DNA from 4 places in the Weizmannia sp. FSL W8-0676 genome. Region 1 is predicted to be linked to each of the others. Evidence: riboswitches for the same ligand, from Rfam matches in the RefSeq annotation. Region 1 holds a riboswitch; each other region holds the start of a gene.
What was found. A riboswitch is a leader RNA that binds a small molecule or an ion and turns the genes downstream of it on or off. The one in region 1 is predicted to bind S-adenosylmethionine.

Region 1 (4,044 bases):
GCCGCAAATCAAGCCGAGCATGATCGAATATTGCTTGACCCACGGTTTCTTTACATGGCCAAAATAGAATGTAAGCAATACTGTGACAAGGCTCAAAACGGCAACAAGCGGCCGGACTTCCTGATGGGCCCCCGAAATGCCGAGCATCCCTTTCATAAAAGAGCCGCTCAACTGCAGCACGAGCAGCAGCAAATAAATAAATGTCACAACCGGCGTAAACAGTTTATTTAATTGGTCCACAAGGCCGGTAAAAGCGAGCAGAAAGAAAAAGATGCCGGTTACCATTAGCGCGCCTGCCAAATATTGCAGAGATTCAATACTTGAAGTGTACAAGCTGCCGACAAGCCCTGCATAAATGGCAAACACGCTCCACCACAGTCCGGCCGGCCCTTCATTGATGGGCATTCTGTGGCCGAAAATTCCTTGCAAAAGGCCGCCGATCCCGAGCACAAAAAGCGTCCGCTGCACAAACAGGGCAGTCTCGCCCGCACTGAAATGGAAAGCATCCGCAATGGCAATCGGGGCCGCGATCGACCCGGCGATCATAAATGCCATCCATTGCAGCGACGAAATAAATGTTTTCATAGGCACACCGTTCTTTCCGTTCAAAAAAATGGAAAATACCAGTAAATATAATTATAGCAAAACAGATTTTACATTTTAAACATAAACCATTTCGCGAACGGGGGAGGGAAAGCGGGCATGGCGGACGGCGGCATAAACAGGGGCTGCAAACCGGACGGGCGCGGGTAAGCCATGTTTTGGCCCACAAAAAAATCACAAAACGCGCCTCTGTGCATTTGCCGCTAAAAGAAGTTTGCGGCCTGCCTTCACTTAGGCGTGCGGTATTGAAAAATTGGTGATGGATCATTTTTGCCGGTGCCTGGTTAAGGAATGGCTGGTTTAGGTGGAAAAACGGGGCCGCTTTCCTTCACATAGAGGGCATCTGCATAAAGGAAGCAAAAATGGCGTTGTTCGTTCGCATAGAAACGCCTCAGCCCGTTTATTGTCAAAAACGGCTTTAAAAAAACAATTTGGGCAATGGATCCCTTGCCCGAACATGTTCCTTATTCTGCGACGCTTACGCTGGCGCTGGCAACTGCCCGCTTGTGTTTTCTGATTGTATAGAAAATGAGGATTGCCCATATTGCCACAATGGCTGTATAGGTAACGCCGTACCACCCGCTTCCGGCGCCGGCCATTTTTAATAAAGTTTGCACGTTGCTGAACACAATCATGCCGCTGACAATGACAGCCAGCAAATGAGCCGGCAAAATTTTAACCAGATAGGCTGCAATCGGTGCGGCGATCAGGCCGCCAAGCATGAGGGCGATCGTCCAGATCCAGTTAATCTGCATAGCGCCGAGGGATAAAAGGAAACCGATGCTTGACGCCAGGGATACGGCAAATTCACTTGTATCTACCGAGCCGATCACTTTCCGCGGTTCGATGTCATTTCTGGACAGCAAAGCCGGTGTGGCGATAGGGCCCCAGCCGCCGCCCCCCGTTGCATCAAAAAATCCTGCGACAAAGCCGAGCGGGATGAAAAATACGTTTGACCCGGTCTTCTTTTTAACTTTCAACGCCCCGCGCGCGTTGATCAGAAACCGGATAAGAATATAGAGGCCAAGGGCGATCAGAAAAATAGAAATGTACGGTTTTAATGTGCTTGCAGGAAGATGGCTGAGAACGGTTGCCCCGAGAAAGGCGCCGACAGCCCCGGGTACAACCAGTTTCCAAATGATCCCTTTATCGACATTCCCAAATTTCATATGAGAGACCCCGGAAGCCGCCGTTGTAAAAACCTCCGCCAAATGCACAGAAGCTGATGCGACAGCCGGCGCAATTCCGAAAGCCAAGAGGAGTGAGGTAGAAGTCACCCCGTAACCCATTCCGAGAGATCCATCCACCAATTGTGCGGCAAGGCCGACAAGTGCTAAGACAATTAATTTTTGCATGTTCATGTTCCCCGCTTTCTTCATCCATAAATTTGATTCATCCTGATGTAGAGGGATTATACGCATCAGGGTCTATCCTGGGTCAAACGGCCGGCCTTGCAGAAATTAAAAATCTTTCCGCCATTTTACGGAAAGACAGCGAGTAAAGGATAAGCGCTTATCTTTCAAAATGGTACCCATTTTGCTGGAATTGGCACCTTGCTGCTCGCTGCAGGTTGCCGGACTTCATTGGGCCAGATCCCTCCGTCGCTCTTGATAAGTGATTTGTTGTTTAAAATTTTATCAGAAAATAAATGGAAGTCAATATAATTATTGCAAGTTTTTTTATAGGATTTATACGAATGGGGGGATAAAGAAAAAACTCCCCATCAGATTACGCTGTGTCGGGAGTTTTTTCTTTACGCCGGATTGGTGTTAAAAAGCTTGTTTTAGGATGCGCGGGGGCATTATGGCTGCTTCTATTCAATAGTCCAACCGGGTTAGCGGTCCCGCCCATTCTGGCAGTTTGATACGCGCTATCCACCCGTGCCTGTCCCCTTCCCGTCCAAAGGAACCGGTTTTATCAACACAAGCCTATTCCTTTGCTTTGATTTTCAGTGACAGGACGACCAGCACGATTAAAATAGCGAGGCAGATGCTTGTACCAATCGGGTTGCCGCCGCCCAGCAAAAAAGACAGGAAAATGCCTGCCAGTGCAAGCAGTGCAATCCAGACCATGAAAGGGTACCCTTTTACACGGAAGGAAGGCAATTTTTCATACGACTTTCGGAGCCGCAGTTCGGCTGCACAGATGGCGATCCAGACAAGGACGACGGTAAATCCCGGGATGGTCATCAAATAGCTGATGACCTCATCCGGCGTAAGATAGGCCAGAATCACGCCGGCTAAAATAAACAGTGAGGTCAGCAAAATACTGGTGAGCGGGACGCCTTTCCGGGAAATTTTTAAAAAGGCGCGCGGCGCTTCTCCGGATTGCGCCATGTTGAACAGTGTGCGCGAAGTGGCATAAATGCCGGAATTGGCGGCAGAAAGAACGGCCGTCAAGAGCACAAAATTCATCACATGGGCGGCAGCGGGGATCCCGGTGCGGCTGAACACCTGCACAAACGGGCTTTCCACGGAAGAAACCTGGTTCCACGGGATAATGCCGCAAATGATCAGGATGGGCAAAATATAAAAAAGCATGACGCGGACAACGGTCTGTTTAATGACACGCGGCAGCACTTTTTCGCTGTCTTTCGTTTCCGAAACGGTAACGCCGATCAGTTCCGCGCCGCCGTATGAAAACATCACGATCAGAAAAGCGCTGAACGTACCGTGAAGCCCGTTCGGGAAAAACCCGCCGTGCGCTGTATAGTTGGACAGCATGGAAGATGTCCCGGGGAATAAACCGAATAAAATCAGCGCGCCAAGCAGGATAAAAACGATCAATGTGATGATTTTAATGCCGGCAATCCAAAATTCAAATTCGCCGTAGTACTTCACTTCAGTTAAATTGATGCCGACTATGAAAGCGGCGCAGAGCAAACTGAGCAGCCACAATGGCGCGTGGGGAACCCAGAATTGCAGGAAGCTCCCGGCTGCAAGCAGTTCCACGACTGTAACAATGACCCAGTTGATCCAGTACAGCCAGCCAATAATGAAAGAAACCCGGCTGCCGAACGCTTTGTGGATCAGATTTTGGACGTTGAGGCCGGGGTGGACAAGCGCCATTTCCCCCAGCGCTGACATGACAATGAATAAAAGCGCGCCGCCGATCAGGTAAGAAACGGCAACACTCGGGCCGGCAAGGCTGACGGTATCGGAGCTGCCTTTAAAAATGCCGGTTCCGATCATCCCGGCCAATGCGATGAACTGGACATGCCTTGGTGACAAGCCTTTTTGCAAATGATGTTGGTTTTTTTCCATTTCTATCAATCTCACTTTTCTTTTTTAGATAAACGCTTTTCAGTGCTAAAGCATTTATTCTATTTTAGCAGAAAAAAGGAAATATTGATATACAAAAAAATGGAATCGCCGGATGGCAGATGCATCCATATTTCACCAAAGTAAAATGTAAAAACAGCGGGACACCATTCATTGTAGT
Region 2 (4,044 bases), 490 kb from region 1:
CCTGCCGCTCCGCGAAGTAAAAGAGGGGAAAGATGCGGGCTACCGGTCGCAGTTGCTTGGATCCGTCCACCAGGTGGAATTTCTTGTCACGCCGAAATACCAGGGATTGAAAGTCAACCTGAAATTTGACGAAATCAAAGTGTATCCGGAAGGCTTTGCCGCTTTTATCAATCTCGTCATGGATAACGATTTAAACATCATTAACCGCGATTTGATTGATAAACGCATTTTGATCCAGGATATCGGCGGCCTCTCAACGGATATCGCCGTGATCAAAAACAGGACAGTCGATGATGACCGGGCGCAGGGCTTTAATCTCGGCGTATCAGAAGCGCTTGAACAGATCCGTGAAGAAATCCGCGTCAAATACGGGGTCGAACTGGACAGCCGCCGCGATGTGGTCGATATTATCACGAAAAAGCATGACCGCAACCATATTATGGTGAAAGGCAGCCGGACAAGCGTGCACGACATTACAGACCGCATCCTGTTTGACCTTGCGAAGAAACAATACCGTCTGCTCCGGAACGTTTGGCAGAAAAACTCGCAAACAGAGATTTGCTATTTTGTCGGCGGCGGTTCTGTTGTCCTAAAAGATTACTTAAAAACGTTGAACAACAGCCTTGATGGCTACAATATCGATTTCTTTGAAGATGAAAAAGAGAGCATCTGGATGATGGCCAATGCTTACTACAAATTAATTTCGGATTATGTGAGGAAAAACAATAAACCGGAAGACAAAGGAAAGAAACCGGTCGAATCCAAATAAGGTGAAAAAATATGGAAAATCAAAGCGGGATGAAGCGGGGCCAGACGATTGCGTTCCGGATCCCCCAGGATACGCCCGATCATATTTTAAAAGAGTTGTCAAAGTTAAAAGAAAAAGAGAAACGGAACTTCTCCGCCAAAATAGCCGGGTATGTGATACAGGGCGTGAACCAGTCGCTCGTAAAAGACAAAGAAACGATTACAATTCCGCTGCCGCGCAAACTGACAAAAGTGCAGCATGACTGGCTGAAGCACGAACATTCGGAAGCAATGCTCGGCAGCATTGTTTACGAGCTGATTCAGGATCCGCTCCGGGCGACTTCGCTTTTTGCTGCCCTCTCGAAACAACCTGTTTCTATGGATGATACGCTTTTTTTACAGGAAGACGAATTGCCGCAAACCAGTGGAGAAGCAGACCCGGAACCGGTTCAATCCGGTGGTGAGCCGCCCGGTTCGGATGATCTTGATGCGTTCGACTGGAGAACTGCCGCCGCCGAACCGGCACCCCCTGAAGCGGAAGCGCCGGAAAAAGAAGAAGATGCGGAAGACCTGCTCGGGGATTTTCTCGCCAGCATGAATAAATGAAGGGCGCAGGGTGAACCCCTGTGCGCCTGAAAACTTGTACGAAATGTAAGGGGATGGAACAGATGGAAAATATAATCGAAGTTGCTGGTGTGAGCCTGGTGCGCGATGGCAAAAAACTGCTCTCGGACATTCACTGGACGGTCAAAAAAGGGGAGCACTGGGCTGTCCTCGGCTTAAACGGTTCCGGCAAAACCACTTTGCTCAATATGATCAACGGGTATATCTGGCCGACAAAGGGCAGCATCAAGGTGCTCGGCAAAGCGTTCGGAAAAACAAGCCTGCCGGAACTGCGGAAATCAATCGGCTGGGTCAGCTCCTCCATCCAGGAAAGGATACCGCGCACCCAGCTTGCACGCGATGTGGTCATCAGCGGCAAATATGCATCGATCGGGCTGTATGAAGCGGTGGATGCAGAAGACGAAGAAAAAGCCTTGCGCTTGATGGAACAATTGCATTGTGCCGCCCTTTATGGCCGTGCTTATGGACATTGTTCGCAAGGAGAGCGGCAGAAGCTTTTAATCGCGCGCGCGTTAATGGCGGAACCGCGCATCTTAATTTTGGACGAGCCTTGCAACGGGCTGGATTTATTTGCCCGGGAAATTTTGCTGGAAAGTGTGGAAGAGCTGGCAAAAGATGAGAACGGCCCGGCGCTTGTATATGTGACGCACCATCCGGAAGAAATTTCCCCCGCTTTCCAAAAGACATTGCTGATCAGGAACGGGGAAGTTTTCCGGCAGGGCCGCACGTCCGAGATGATTGAAAAACAAGTGCTTTCCCGCTTTTTTGAGCATGAAATTCAGGTGGAGTGGCGCGGAAACCGGGCTTTGTTTCAAGTTGTCTGATGATTGGAAAACAAAAAAATATAAAATAATGAATTGACAAATCCCGAGCCGTCCACTAATATTTAAATATAACAAATGAATAACTTATCCAGAGAGACTGAGGGACAGGCCCGATGACGTCCAGCAACCTTCAAATCTTTTTTTGAAAGGTGCTAATTCCTGCAGAATGGTTCATTCTGAGAGATAAGTCACTTGACCGGCAAACCTCTTTCGAATGAAAGCGGGTTTTTTTTTGCTAAAAGGAACAGAAGGAGATTTCAACATGCTGGTATTAGAAGATATTCATAAAGTATACGGCAAAGGGAAGGACAAAAAGGTTGAAGCGTTAAAAGGCATCAATCTGCGTGTTGAAAAAGGGGAAATTTTCGGGGTGGTCGGCTACAGCGGCGCCGGGAAAAGCACGCTGATCCGGTGCGTAAATCTGCTCGAACGGCCGACTTCCGGGAAAGTGCTCGTTAACGGGGTCGACCTTGTGCGCCTGCCGCCGAAAGAGCTGCGCAAAGAGCGGAAAAAAATCGGCATGATTTTCCAGCAGTTCAATCTGCTCCAGTCTAAGACGATTTTTCAAAATGTGGCCATGCCGCTTGTGCTGGAACACCGGCCGAAGGAAGAGATTAAGGCAAAAGTCGCAGAGTTATTGTCTTTTGTCGGGCTGGAAGACAGAATGCACCACTATCCTGGCCAGTTGTCAGGCGGCCAGAAACAAAGGGTCGGGATTGCAAGGGCCCTGGCGACGGATCCCGACATCCTGCTTTGTGACGAGGCAACATCGGCCCTTGACCCGAATACGACCGAAGCCGTGCTCGACCTCTTGCGGAAAGTCCGGGATGAGCTGGGCATCACGATCCTGATGATCACCCATGAAATGAACGTCATTCGTGACATTTGTGATAAAGTGGCGGTACTGGACGGCGGAAAAATTGTAGAGCAGGGCCCGGTGCTCGACCTTTTCACAGAACCGAAAACGCAAATTGCAAGAAGCTTTGTGAAAACCGTGCTGAATGATTCGATTCCGCCGTCGGTGCAAAAACTGATCGATGAAAGCAGCAAAGACAATCCGCACGGCATTTACCGGATCCTATTTAAAGGAGCTTCCACCAATATGCCGCTGTTATCCAATACGGCAAAACATTTTTCAATCGACCTGAATGTGCTTCATGGCATGATCACCGAACTTCAAGGCATTCCTTTCGGCAACCTGCTTGTCGAATTGAAAGGCGACCCGGAAGAAATGAAGCGGGCCATTCAGTACATTAACGATCACGAAGCCATCATTCGGGAGGTGGAGAAAAATGGCATTTGATTGGTCATGGTTTTGGCCGCAATTTTTCACGGCAATGGGCCAGACGCTGTATATGGTGGCTGTATCATTAATCATTTCCATCATCATCGGCGTTCCGGTCGGCGTGATCCTCGTTATTACCCGGGAAAACGGCATTTGGGAAAACAAATGGATTTTTAATATTTTAAATGTGATTATCAATATTTTCCGGTCGATCCCGTTTATTATTCTCGTTGTCGCGATCATTCCGTTTACGCGCTGGGTTGTCGGGACAGCGATCGGAACAACGGCAGCGATTGTGCCGCTCGTTTTGTACACTGCTTTTTACATCGGGCGGCTCATTGAAAGTTCACTGCTTGAAGTCGACAAAGGGACAATCGAACTTGCGCAGTCAATGGGGGCGACGAACTGGCAGATTATTTGGCGGTTTTTGCTTCCGGAGGCAAAGGCGTCCATGGTGCTCAATTTAACGATTGCCACCATCGGGCTGATCGGGGCTTCCGCGATGGCGGGCGCGGTCGGTGCCGGTGGGATCGGGGATTTGGCGATCACGTACGGCTACAACCA
Region 3 (4,044 bases), 540 kb from region 1:
AAATAATGGCCCGGTTCGAGTTTTCGGATGCCACTCGTCATGCTGAAAGGTTCCGGCACAAATTGATAGGTTAAATAGTATTGGACAGCATCATAATTGAGTTCCGGTTTTTCCATGGCAAGCAAAATGCTTTTCTTTTCGGAACCGAAATACATTTTATCGCCGTCTTCATAATAGAAAAACGGTTTAATGCCGAACGGGTCGCGCGCGCCGCACAGCGTTTGTTCCTGCTTATCCCAGATCGCAAATCCGAACATCCCGCGCAGGCGCCCGATTGCTTTTTCGCCGTAACGGCTGTACATGGCAAGGATGACTTCCGTATCCGAATTCGTTTCGAATGCCATCCCTTCTTTTAATAATTCTTCACGCAATTCAACATAATTATAAATTTCGCCATTAAAAATGATCCAGTACCGTTCGTTTTCGTATGTTAAAGGCTGGTGCCCCGCCTCGATGTCGATAATGCTCAGGCGCCTGAAACCGAACTGGATATGTTCGTCTTCATAAAAGCCTTCATCATCCGGGCCACGGTGCTCGATCATATGGTTCATCTGTTTAAACCGTTGCCTGTCTTCGTCTGATAATGTAACGGGTTGGTCATGGACGCAGCCAATAAATCCGCACATGTAAAAAGTCACCTACTTTAATCATTTCGATATACTTCTATTGTAAATTTATTTCTTGAAAAAACAAATCGATTTCCGCCAAAATTTGACGGCCAAAATCTGCACATGTAATATAGTTTAGCATGTTTTCCGGCAGTTTGCAGGGATTTTGTTAAAAAAGGTACATGTATCTCCCGCATGGAAAAAGAGCGGCCTATCAACAGGCACGCTCTTTTTCCCATTATTTTCCGATATGATTGCGGGCGAATTCATTCAACGCCCCGGCTTTGTCCGTTTTTTCCCAAGGCACATCCAAATCATCGCGGCCGAAATGCCCGTACGCAGCGGTCTGTCTGTAAATCGGGCGGCGCAAGTCGAGCATTTTGATAATGCCGGCCGGGCGCAGGTCAAAATGGGCTTCAACCGCCTCGATCAGCACTTCTTCCGGAACTTTTCCAGTCCCAAACGTATCGATGGAAATGGAAACGGGCTTCGCCACCCCGATCGCATACGCAAGCTGTACCTCACATTTTTCCGCAAGGCCGGCCGCAACAATATTTTTCGCAACATAGCGGGCGGCATAAGCAGCGGAACGGTCCACTTTCGTCGGGTCTTTCCCGGAAAATGCGCCGCCGCCGTGGCGTGCATATCCGCCGTACGTGTCGACAATGATTTTGCGGCCGGTCAGCCCGGCATCCCCTTGAGGGCCGCCGATAACAAAGCGGCCGGTCGGATTAATCAAATACTTTGTATCCGCATCGAGTAAGTCTGCCGGCACAACCGGTTCAATGACGTATTTTTTCATATCCCCCTGAATTTGCCCGGAACTGATGTCAGGATTATGCTGCGTTGAAATGACAATTGTATCAATCCGGGCAGGCTGGTTGTTCTCATCATATTCAACTGTCACCTGTGTCTTCGCATCCGGGCGCAAATACGGGATCACTTCATGTTTGCGGAGTTCAGCAAGACGGCGGGCAAGCTTGTGGGCAAGCGAAATGGGAAGCGGCATCAGCTCTTCTGTCTCATTGCAGGCAAACCCGAACATCAGGCCCTGGTCGCCGGCTCCGATTGCCTCAATCTCTTCATCGCTCATCCCGCCTTCGCGGGCTTCCAAAGCCTGGTTAACGCCGCGCGCAATATCCTCGGACTGTTCGTCAATCGATGTCAAAACAGCGCAGGTTTCCGCATCAAACCCGTATTTCGCGCGCGTATAGCCAATCTCTTTAATGGTCTTGCGCACCACTTTCGGAATATCCACATATGTATTGGTGGAAATTTCCCCCGTGACGAGCACGAGCCCTGTCGTGACGGAAGTTTCGCAGGCAACGCGGGCATTCGGGTCTTTTTCTAAAATGGCATCCAAAATGGCATCGGAAATCTGGTCGCAAATTTTGTCCGGATGGCCTTCCGTCACCGATTCCGATGTGAACAAATGCCGTCCTTTTAACATCCGCTTTTCCTCCTTATATTGTTACATATTGAAAACGGTACTCATACCCTAAACTCGATTCATTTTAAGTACAAAGCCAAAAATAAAAACCTTTCCCATTCATATGAGTGGAAAGGTTTTGACTTCAATCAATCGCGCCTTTCACTCTTATCGTTCAAGGAAACATTCCTTGCTGCAGGTTAGCACCTTTGCCTGGAAGTCAAGCGGCAGCTGCGTTGCGAGCGCATTGCCTGTTCCAGAGGCGGGTTGCTGGGTTTCATCGGGCCCGTCCCTCCACCAGCTCGGGATAAGAGTATCCGTTCAAAGTAAAATCATACGCAATTTAGCAGGCGCTGTCAATGCTTTTTTCACCATTTGCCCTTTTGCCCCCTGCATTTTTCCCGGGAAAAAGTATGTAATAAACGGATGAATATGTTATACTGATATCGTTTAAAGCGAAATAAGTTATTCAAAGGGGCGGTTTATGAAAATGGATCTGATTGGCGCTTCTGACGATTTAAAGTTTTTGTTGTCGGGGGAAAATGTGCGCATGCAGCTTTCCGTGCCGCAATTAATGGAAAAAATTATTGAACGGAAAGAAGCTGTGCTGACAACGGAAGGGGCCATTTCTGCTACAACAGGAAAATACACAGGAAGGTCGCCGAAAGATAAATTTATTGTCGTCGACTCCGAATCAAAAGACCGTGTCGACTGGGGCAAAATCAACCAGCCGGTATCTCCCGGCGTGTTCAACAGGCTCTATGAAAAAATGATCCGGCATTTAAAAGGGAAAGACGAAATTTTTGTGTTTAAAGGTTTTGCGGGTGCCGATCCAAAAAGCCGCCTTCCGATCCAGACCGTGAATGAGTTCGCCTGGCATAATTTATTCGCGCATCAATTGTTTATCCGGCCGGATGCGGAGGAACTCAATCAACACGATGCGCAATTTACCATTCTTTCCGCGCCGCTGTTTAAAGCAGACCCGGCGCTTGACGGCACGAATTCCGAAGCGTTCATCATGATTTCACTTGAACGCCGGATGATTCTGATCGGCGGAACGGAATATGCAGGCGAAATGAAAAAAAGCATTTTTTCCATCATGAATTATTTGCTGCCGCAAAAAGGCATCCTTCCCATGCACTGCTCCGCCAATACCGGGAAAAACGGCGATACGGCCCTGTTTTTCGGCTTGTCCGGGACCGGGAAAACGACACTTTCCGCCGATCCGGAGCGCGCGCTTATAGGGGACGATGAGCACGGCTGGTCCGACAGCGGCGTCTTCAATATTGAAGGCGGATGCTATGCAAAGTGCATCGGGCTTACAGAAGAAAAAGAACCGCAAATTTACCGGGCAATCCGGTTTGGGACCGTACTTGAAAATGTAGTCGTAGATCCGGTGTCCCGTAGGCCGCAATATGGCAACAATGCACTGACGGAAAATACAAGGGCTGCTTACCCGATTGAAAACATCGGCAATATTGCCCGTTCCGGCATGGCCGGCCATCCGTCAACCATTATATTTCTGACGGCTGATGCGTCCGGTGTCCTGCCACCGATCAGCAGGCTGACAAAAGAGCAGGCCATGTACCATTTCTTGAGCGGTTACACTTCCAAACTGGCCGGCACCGAACGCGGCGTCACGCGCCCGGAAGCTGTGTTCTCCACTTGCTTCGGCGCGCCGTTTTTGCCGCTTGAGCCCGCCGTTTATGCGGAAATGCTCGGAGAGAAAATTGGCAGGCACAACGTCCAGGTATTTCTGGTCAATACCGGCTGGACAGGCGGCCCGTACGGAACCGGTTCCCGCATGAAATTAAGCTATACGAGGGCCATGGTCCGGGCTGCGATAAACGGCAAACTGAAAAATGTGGAAACGCGGCAGGATGATATTTTCGGGCTGCACATCCCGGCCCGTATTGAAGGGGTGCCGGAGAAAGTCCTTTATCCGCAAGATACATGGGCGGACAAGCAGGCTTACCGTGAAAAAGCGTTCGAACTTGCAACCCGGTT
Region 4 (4,044 bases), 890 kb from region 1:
GGCGTTGAACCTTCATATAAATCCGTAAACACCGGCGCGATGGAAACAAGATTGGCCGCCACAATATGGTCCGCGCTTTTCGAATCGCTATCCTTACCTTTATGGTGGCCGATATGCCGGAAATTGAAAGAACGGTTGTCGCGGACAGAAAGATGGCCGTAAAGGTGGACATGAGAAGCAGCCGAAGCATTGTGGTGGGCTTTGATTTCGACACCTCCGAAACAGCCGCTTGAAGCATTATTGTAAAGCCAGACATGGCGCGACCCGTCATCAATCTCAATGCCATTGGAGTTGGAAAACCCTTTTTTGTGGGCCTTTCCACTCGGGTTGTAACAGAAAGAATTTGAGATAAAGCAATAGTCGCTATGGTGGGTGGTAATGCCGTCATCACCGAATCCGCTTGCCGTGAGCCCGTCCAGCCAGATATAGCGGCTCCTTCCCGGGGCGAGAAAGCCGTCGCCCAAATAATGATACCGGGCAGACGATACATCAAAACCATGCAGGCCGGCCCCCGCCGCCTCCACATTTTTCACCCAGCCGAACGTGACGTGCGCAAAAGTCAGACAGCTTGAACGGTTATTTCCTGCTGCCGTTCTTTCCTCATTTCCGAGCCTTTCGACATTCCAGTCCAGCGAGAGCCCTTCCACCGATATATGGTGATTGCCGCGGTGGAAATGGGCGTTTTGGATAAGACGCGTTTTTTTCGGCGCATGCGGATGGAGTTTGATGACTGTTACGCCTTTTCCGCTGCCGCAAAGGCATGTCCATGAAGGCAGCTTAAGCCCCTTTACAAGATAAACGCCTTCCGGTACGATCACTTTCACGCGGCCGTTTCCCAGTGCTTTTTGGAATGCCGCTGTGCAGTCGGTTTTTCCATCGCCGGCAGCCCCGAAATCTGCCACATTGACTGTACGGGATGCCACAGACAGCAGCCGGCTGTATTCTTGATCCAATATCGTTTTCCATTCCGGGTAGACAAGGCCGTTCTGATCTGCAAGGGTTTTATACGGTTCAACCGGATATCTCCGGTTCAGCAGCAGCCGTGAAAGGGAAAACGGTTTGTGAAATTCCGGCTGGCAGTATTTTTGAAAAAGCGCTTCATTTTCCTGGATTAGGGTACCCGGCTGGACTGCCCTGCGTGAAAGCTGGCGCAGCAGCATGCCGTTTGTCCGGGGGTCATGATGCTTATCCAAATGAATCATTTTTTCACCCCGCTTTGCCTTCATTCAGTCTCTGTCATTGGATATATGTAGTATACCCCCGCAGGTTGGAAAACGCACTGAAAAAGGAAGACTCTTTTCTAAATCATTGTTGTTGGCATAAAAAAGATTGAATTTTATGTTAAAATCGAAGAAAAGGAAGGTGGAAGTCAATGAGCCTGCCAAAATGTTCTGATTGTAACCATCCATTTAAGTGGATTTATATCTTTAAGAGATTATGGAAGTTTGACCAAACCATAGAATGTCCAAATTGTAAAGCCAAGTTATATCCAAGTTTGAAGTTTCGAAATAAAGTTGGATATTTTTCCCTGCTTTGCTTTTTCATCTCATTTGGACTAATGATATTGGGCATTCCAAAAATTGCATTCATAACACTAATCATCATTATTTGGGCTTGTTTGATTCTTATGATGCCTTATGTTTATTCGTTTGATCATAAAGAAAGGCTTCTATGGTAAAAGGGAACGAATAGTTGTCGCCCTTTTAAATGGCTTCAAAAATCCAGGTGATGATGAAACGCGGAGCTGAGCCGGTACGCCGCAAGTTTAAAGGTGAATTGATGAACCGATTTGGTACAGAGCAAGATTTGAAAAAAACACATGCAAGTAAAGATTGGAAACCATTTCATCAAATGAGAAAGAAAAAGGTGGCCCAAAACTACATGTAACACTTTTCGTGAAAATGGGCCTTATTTTCTTTATCAGAATTTTTCGTTGACGAATAGCATAAGAAGGTATACAATAAACTTCAAGCTTATATGTTGTTATTTTCTTATCAAGAGAGGTGGAGGGAAGGGCCCTGTGAAGCCTCGGCAGCAGGTCCGAAAACGGGTACTGTGCCAATTCCTGCAGGTGGTGGCCTGAAAGATAAGAAGATTTCCCGGGAATGGATATCTTCTTACTTCAGGGTAAGAAGATTTTTGTCGTTTAATCCTTAGTAATCGAATAAGAAAGAAGGGAATAGAGTGGAGCAAACGCGGCTCACATATGAACAGTTTACGTCGGATCCGTTTGCAGTGTTCGTGCCGGAAGATGAAACAAAGGGCGCATTGGAAATTTTGCAGTGGGCATATGGCACGTACGGTAAATCAGTGGTATATGCGTGCAGCTTCGGCGCAGAAGGAATGGTGCTGATTGATCTCATTTCGAAAGTCAGAGAAGATGCGGATATCGTATTTTTGGATACGGACCTGCACTTTCCGCAGACTTACGAATTGATTGAAAAAGTAAAAAAGAAATATCCGGCTTTAAATATCCAAATGAAAAAACCGTCGCTTACGCTTGATGAACAGGCGGCGCAATACGGATCTGCCCTTTGGAAAAGGGATCCGGACCAATGCTGCTATATCCGGAAAATCAAGCCGCTTGAAGAAACGCTGCAGGGAGCGGCGGCCTGGATATCCGGCTTGCGGCGGGAGCAATCGCCGACGAGGGCGAAAACGAATTTTGTCAATAAAGATGAAAGGTTCCATTCGATTAAAATTTGCCCGCTGATTCATTGGACATGGGATGACGTTTGGAACTATATCAAGTCCCATCATCTTCCGTATAACGAATTGCATGACCAGGGATATCCGAGCATCGGCTGTTTCCCGTGCACACGTGCTGTCGGAAACAGCGACTCAAGAGCAGGAAGATGGGCGGGCTTTCATAAAACCGAATGCGGGCTGCATACGGTTCAGAAAAAATAAGGCTGCCCGGTGGTGCTGCGGCAAAAACGGCCATCCCTTCTAAGCCGCTGCTACAGCCACTCCGGGAGAAGTGGGCGCATAAACCAAACCAACCAGTTATCCGATTAAGTTTAAAGCAGGTGAAGAAATGAGAAAAGTATATTTAGTCGGGGCAGGGCCCGGCGATCCGGAACTGATCACAGTGAAAGGATTGCGCATGATCCGGGAAGCGGATGTCATTTTATATGACCGCCTGGTGAATCCGGATCTGTTAAAAGAAGCAAGGCCGGATGCGGAACTCGTCTACTGCGGGAAAAAGCCGGACGCCCATACGATGTCGCAGGATACGATCAACCACCTGCTTGTGAAGTTTGCCAACCAAGGCAAAACTGTTGTCCGTTTAAAAGGCGGCGATCCGTTTATATTCGGCAGAGGCGGGGAGGAGGCGGAAGTACTGGTGCAAAAGCATATTCCGTTTGAAATCGTTCCGGGGATTACGGCCGGTTCCGCCGTGCCCGCCTATGCCGGCATTCCGCTCACCCACCGCGGGCTCAGTACATCCGTTGCTTTTATCGCGGGCGTCACGAAAAAAGGCGAAGACCTTGATGCATACTGGTCCAAATATGCGGGAATTGATACACTTTGCATTTATATGGGCGTGAAAAATCTGCCGCTCATCTGTGCGCAACTGATAAAGCACGGCAAATCGCCGGACATGCCGGCTGCACTTATCCGCTGGGGCACGACGGAAAAACAGGAAACCGCGGTCGGCACGCTTGGAAATTTAAGTGAAAAGGCGGACGGGTTGCGCAACCCATCGCTTTTGATCATCGGAGAAGTGGTAAAACTGCGCGATGAGTTGAAATGGTTTGAACAGCTTTCCGCTGCTCCGGCCTGTACCGGGTGAACGGGTATGAAACAAGGTGTTTTATATGTCAGCCACGGCAGCCGTGTGCCCGAAACCGCCCGGGAAGCAACAGCGGCAATCCGGCAAGCGATGGCACAGGTGGATGCGGATCTCCAGGAAATTTGTTATCTGGAAATTGCGGAACCGGATATTGCAGCAGGGATTGATGCGCTTGTCCGGGGCGGCGCAGGGCGTATCGCCGTTGTGCCGGTATTGCTGCTGAGTGCCGGGCATTATTATGAGGATAT

Region 2: another riboswitch for S-adenosylmethionine. It lies ahead of NST20_RS15775 (methionine ABC transporter ATP-binding protein); the one in region 1 lies ahead of NST20_RS13470 (sulfite exporter TauE/SafE family protein).
Region 3: another riboswitch for S-adenosylmethionine. It lies ahead of metK (methionine adenosyltransferase); the one in region 1 lies ahead of NST20_RS13470 (sulfite exporter TauE/SafE family protein).
Region 4: another riboswitch for S-adenosylmethionine. It lies ahead of NST20_RS01490 (phosphoadenylyl-sulfate reductase); the one in region 1 lies ahead of NST20_RS13470 (sulfite exporter TauE/SafE family protein).

What each region holds. Positions count from the first base shown of each region.
Region 1 covers NZ_CP151954.1:2,722,757-2,726,800, reverse strand. Annotated here, with positions in the region: gene NST20_RS13475 (purine/pyrimidine permease) at 1-585, opposite strand, end outside; gene NST20_RS13470 (sulfite exporter TauE/SafE family protein) at 1,068-1,958, opposite strand; SAM riboswitch class I at 2,113-2,220, opposite strand; gene NST20_RS13465 (amino acid permease) at 2,532-3,866, opposite strand.
Region 2 covers NZ_CP151954.1:3,212,473-3,216,516, reverse strand. Annotated here, with positions in the region: gene NST20_RS15790 (ParM/StbA family protein) at 1-769, shown strand, start outside; gene NST20_RS15785 (hypothetical protein) at 781-1,353, shown strand; gene NST20_RS15780 (ABC transporter ATP-binding protein) at 1,416-2,195, shown strand; SAM riboswitch class I at 2,277-2,385, shown strand; gene NST20_RS15775 (methionine ABC transporter ATP-binding protein) at 2,458-3,498, shown strand; gene NST20_RS15770 (methionine ABC transporter permease) at 3,488-4,044, shown strand, end outside.
Region 3 covers NZ_CP151954.1:2,187,311-2,191,354, forward strand. Annotated here, with positions in the region: gene asnB (asparagine synthase (glutamine-hydrolyzing)) at 1-626, opposite strand, end outside; gene metK (methionine adenosyltransferase) at 847-2,058, opposite strand; SAM riboswitch class I at 2,203-2,351, opposite strand; gene pckA (phosphoenolpyruvate carboxykinase (ATP)) at 2,528-4,044, shown strand, end outside.
Region 4 covers NZ_CP151954.1:288,642-292,685, forward strand. Annotated here, with positions in the region: gene NST20_RS01475 (glycosyl hydrolase family 28-related protein) at 1-1,202, opposite strand, end outside; gene NST20_RS01480 (TIGR04104 family putative zinc finger protein) at 1,373-1,678, shown strand; gene NST20_RS01485 (hypothetical protein) at 1,708-1,887, shown strand; SAM riboswitch class I at 1,989-2,093, shown strand; gene NST20_RS01490 (phosphoadenylyl-sulfate reductase) at 2,185-2,910, shown strand; gene cobA (uroporphyrinogen-III C-methyltransferase) at 3,038-3,796, shown strand; gene NST20_RS01500 (sirohydrochlorin chelatase) at 3,803-4,044, shown strand, end outside.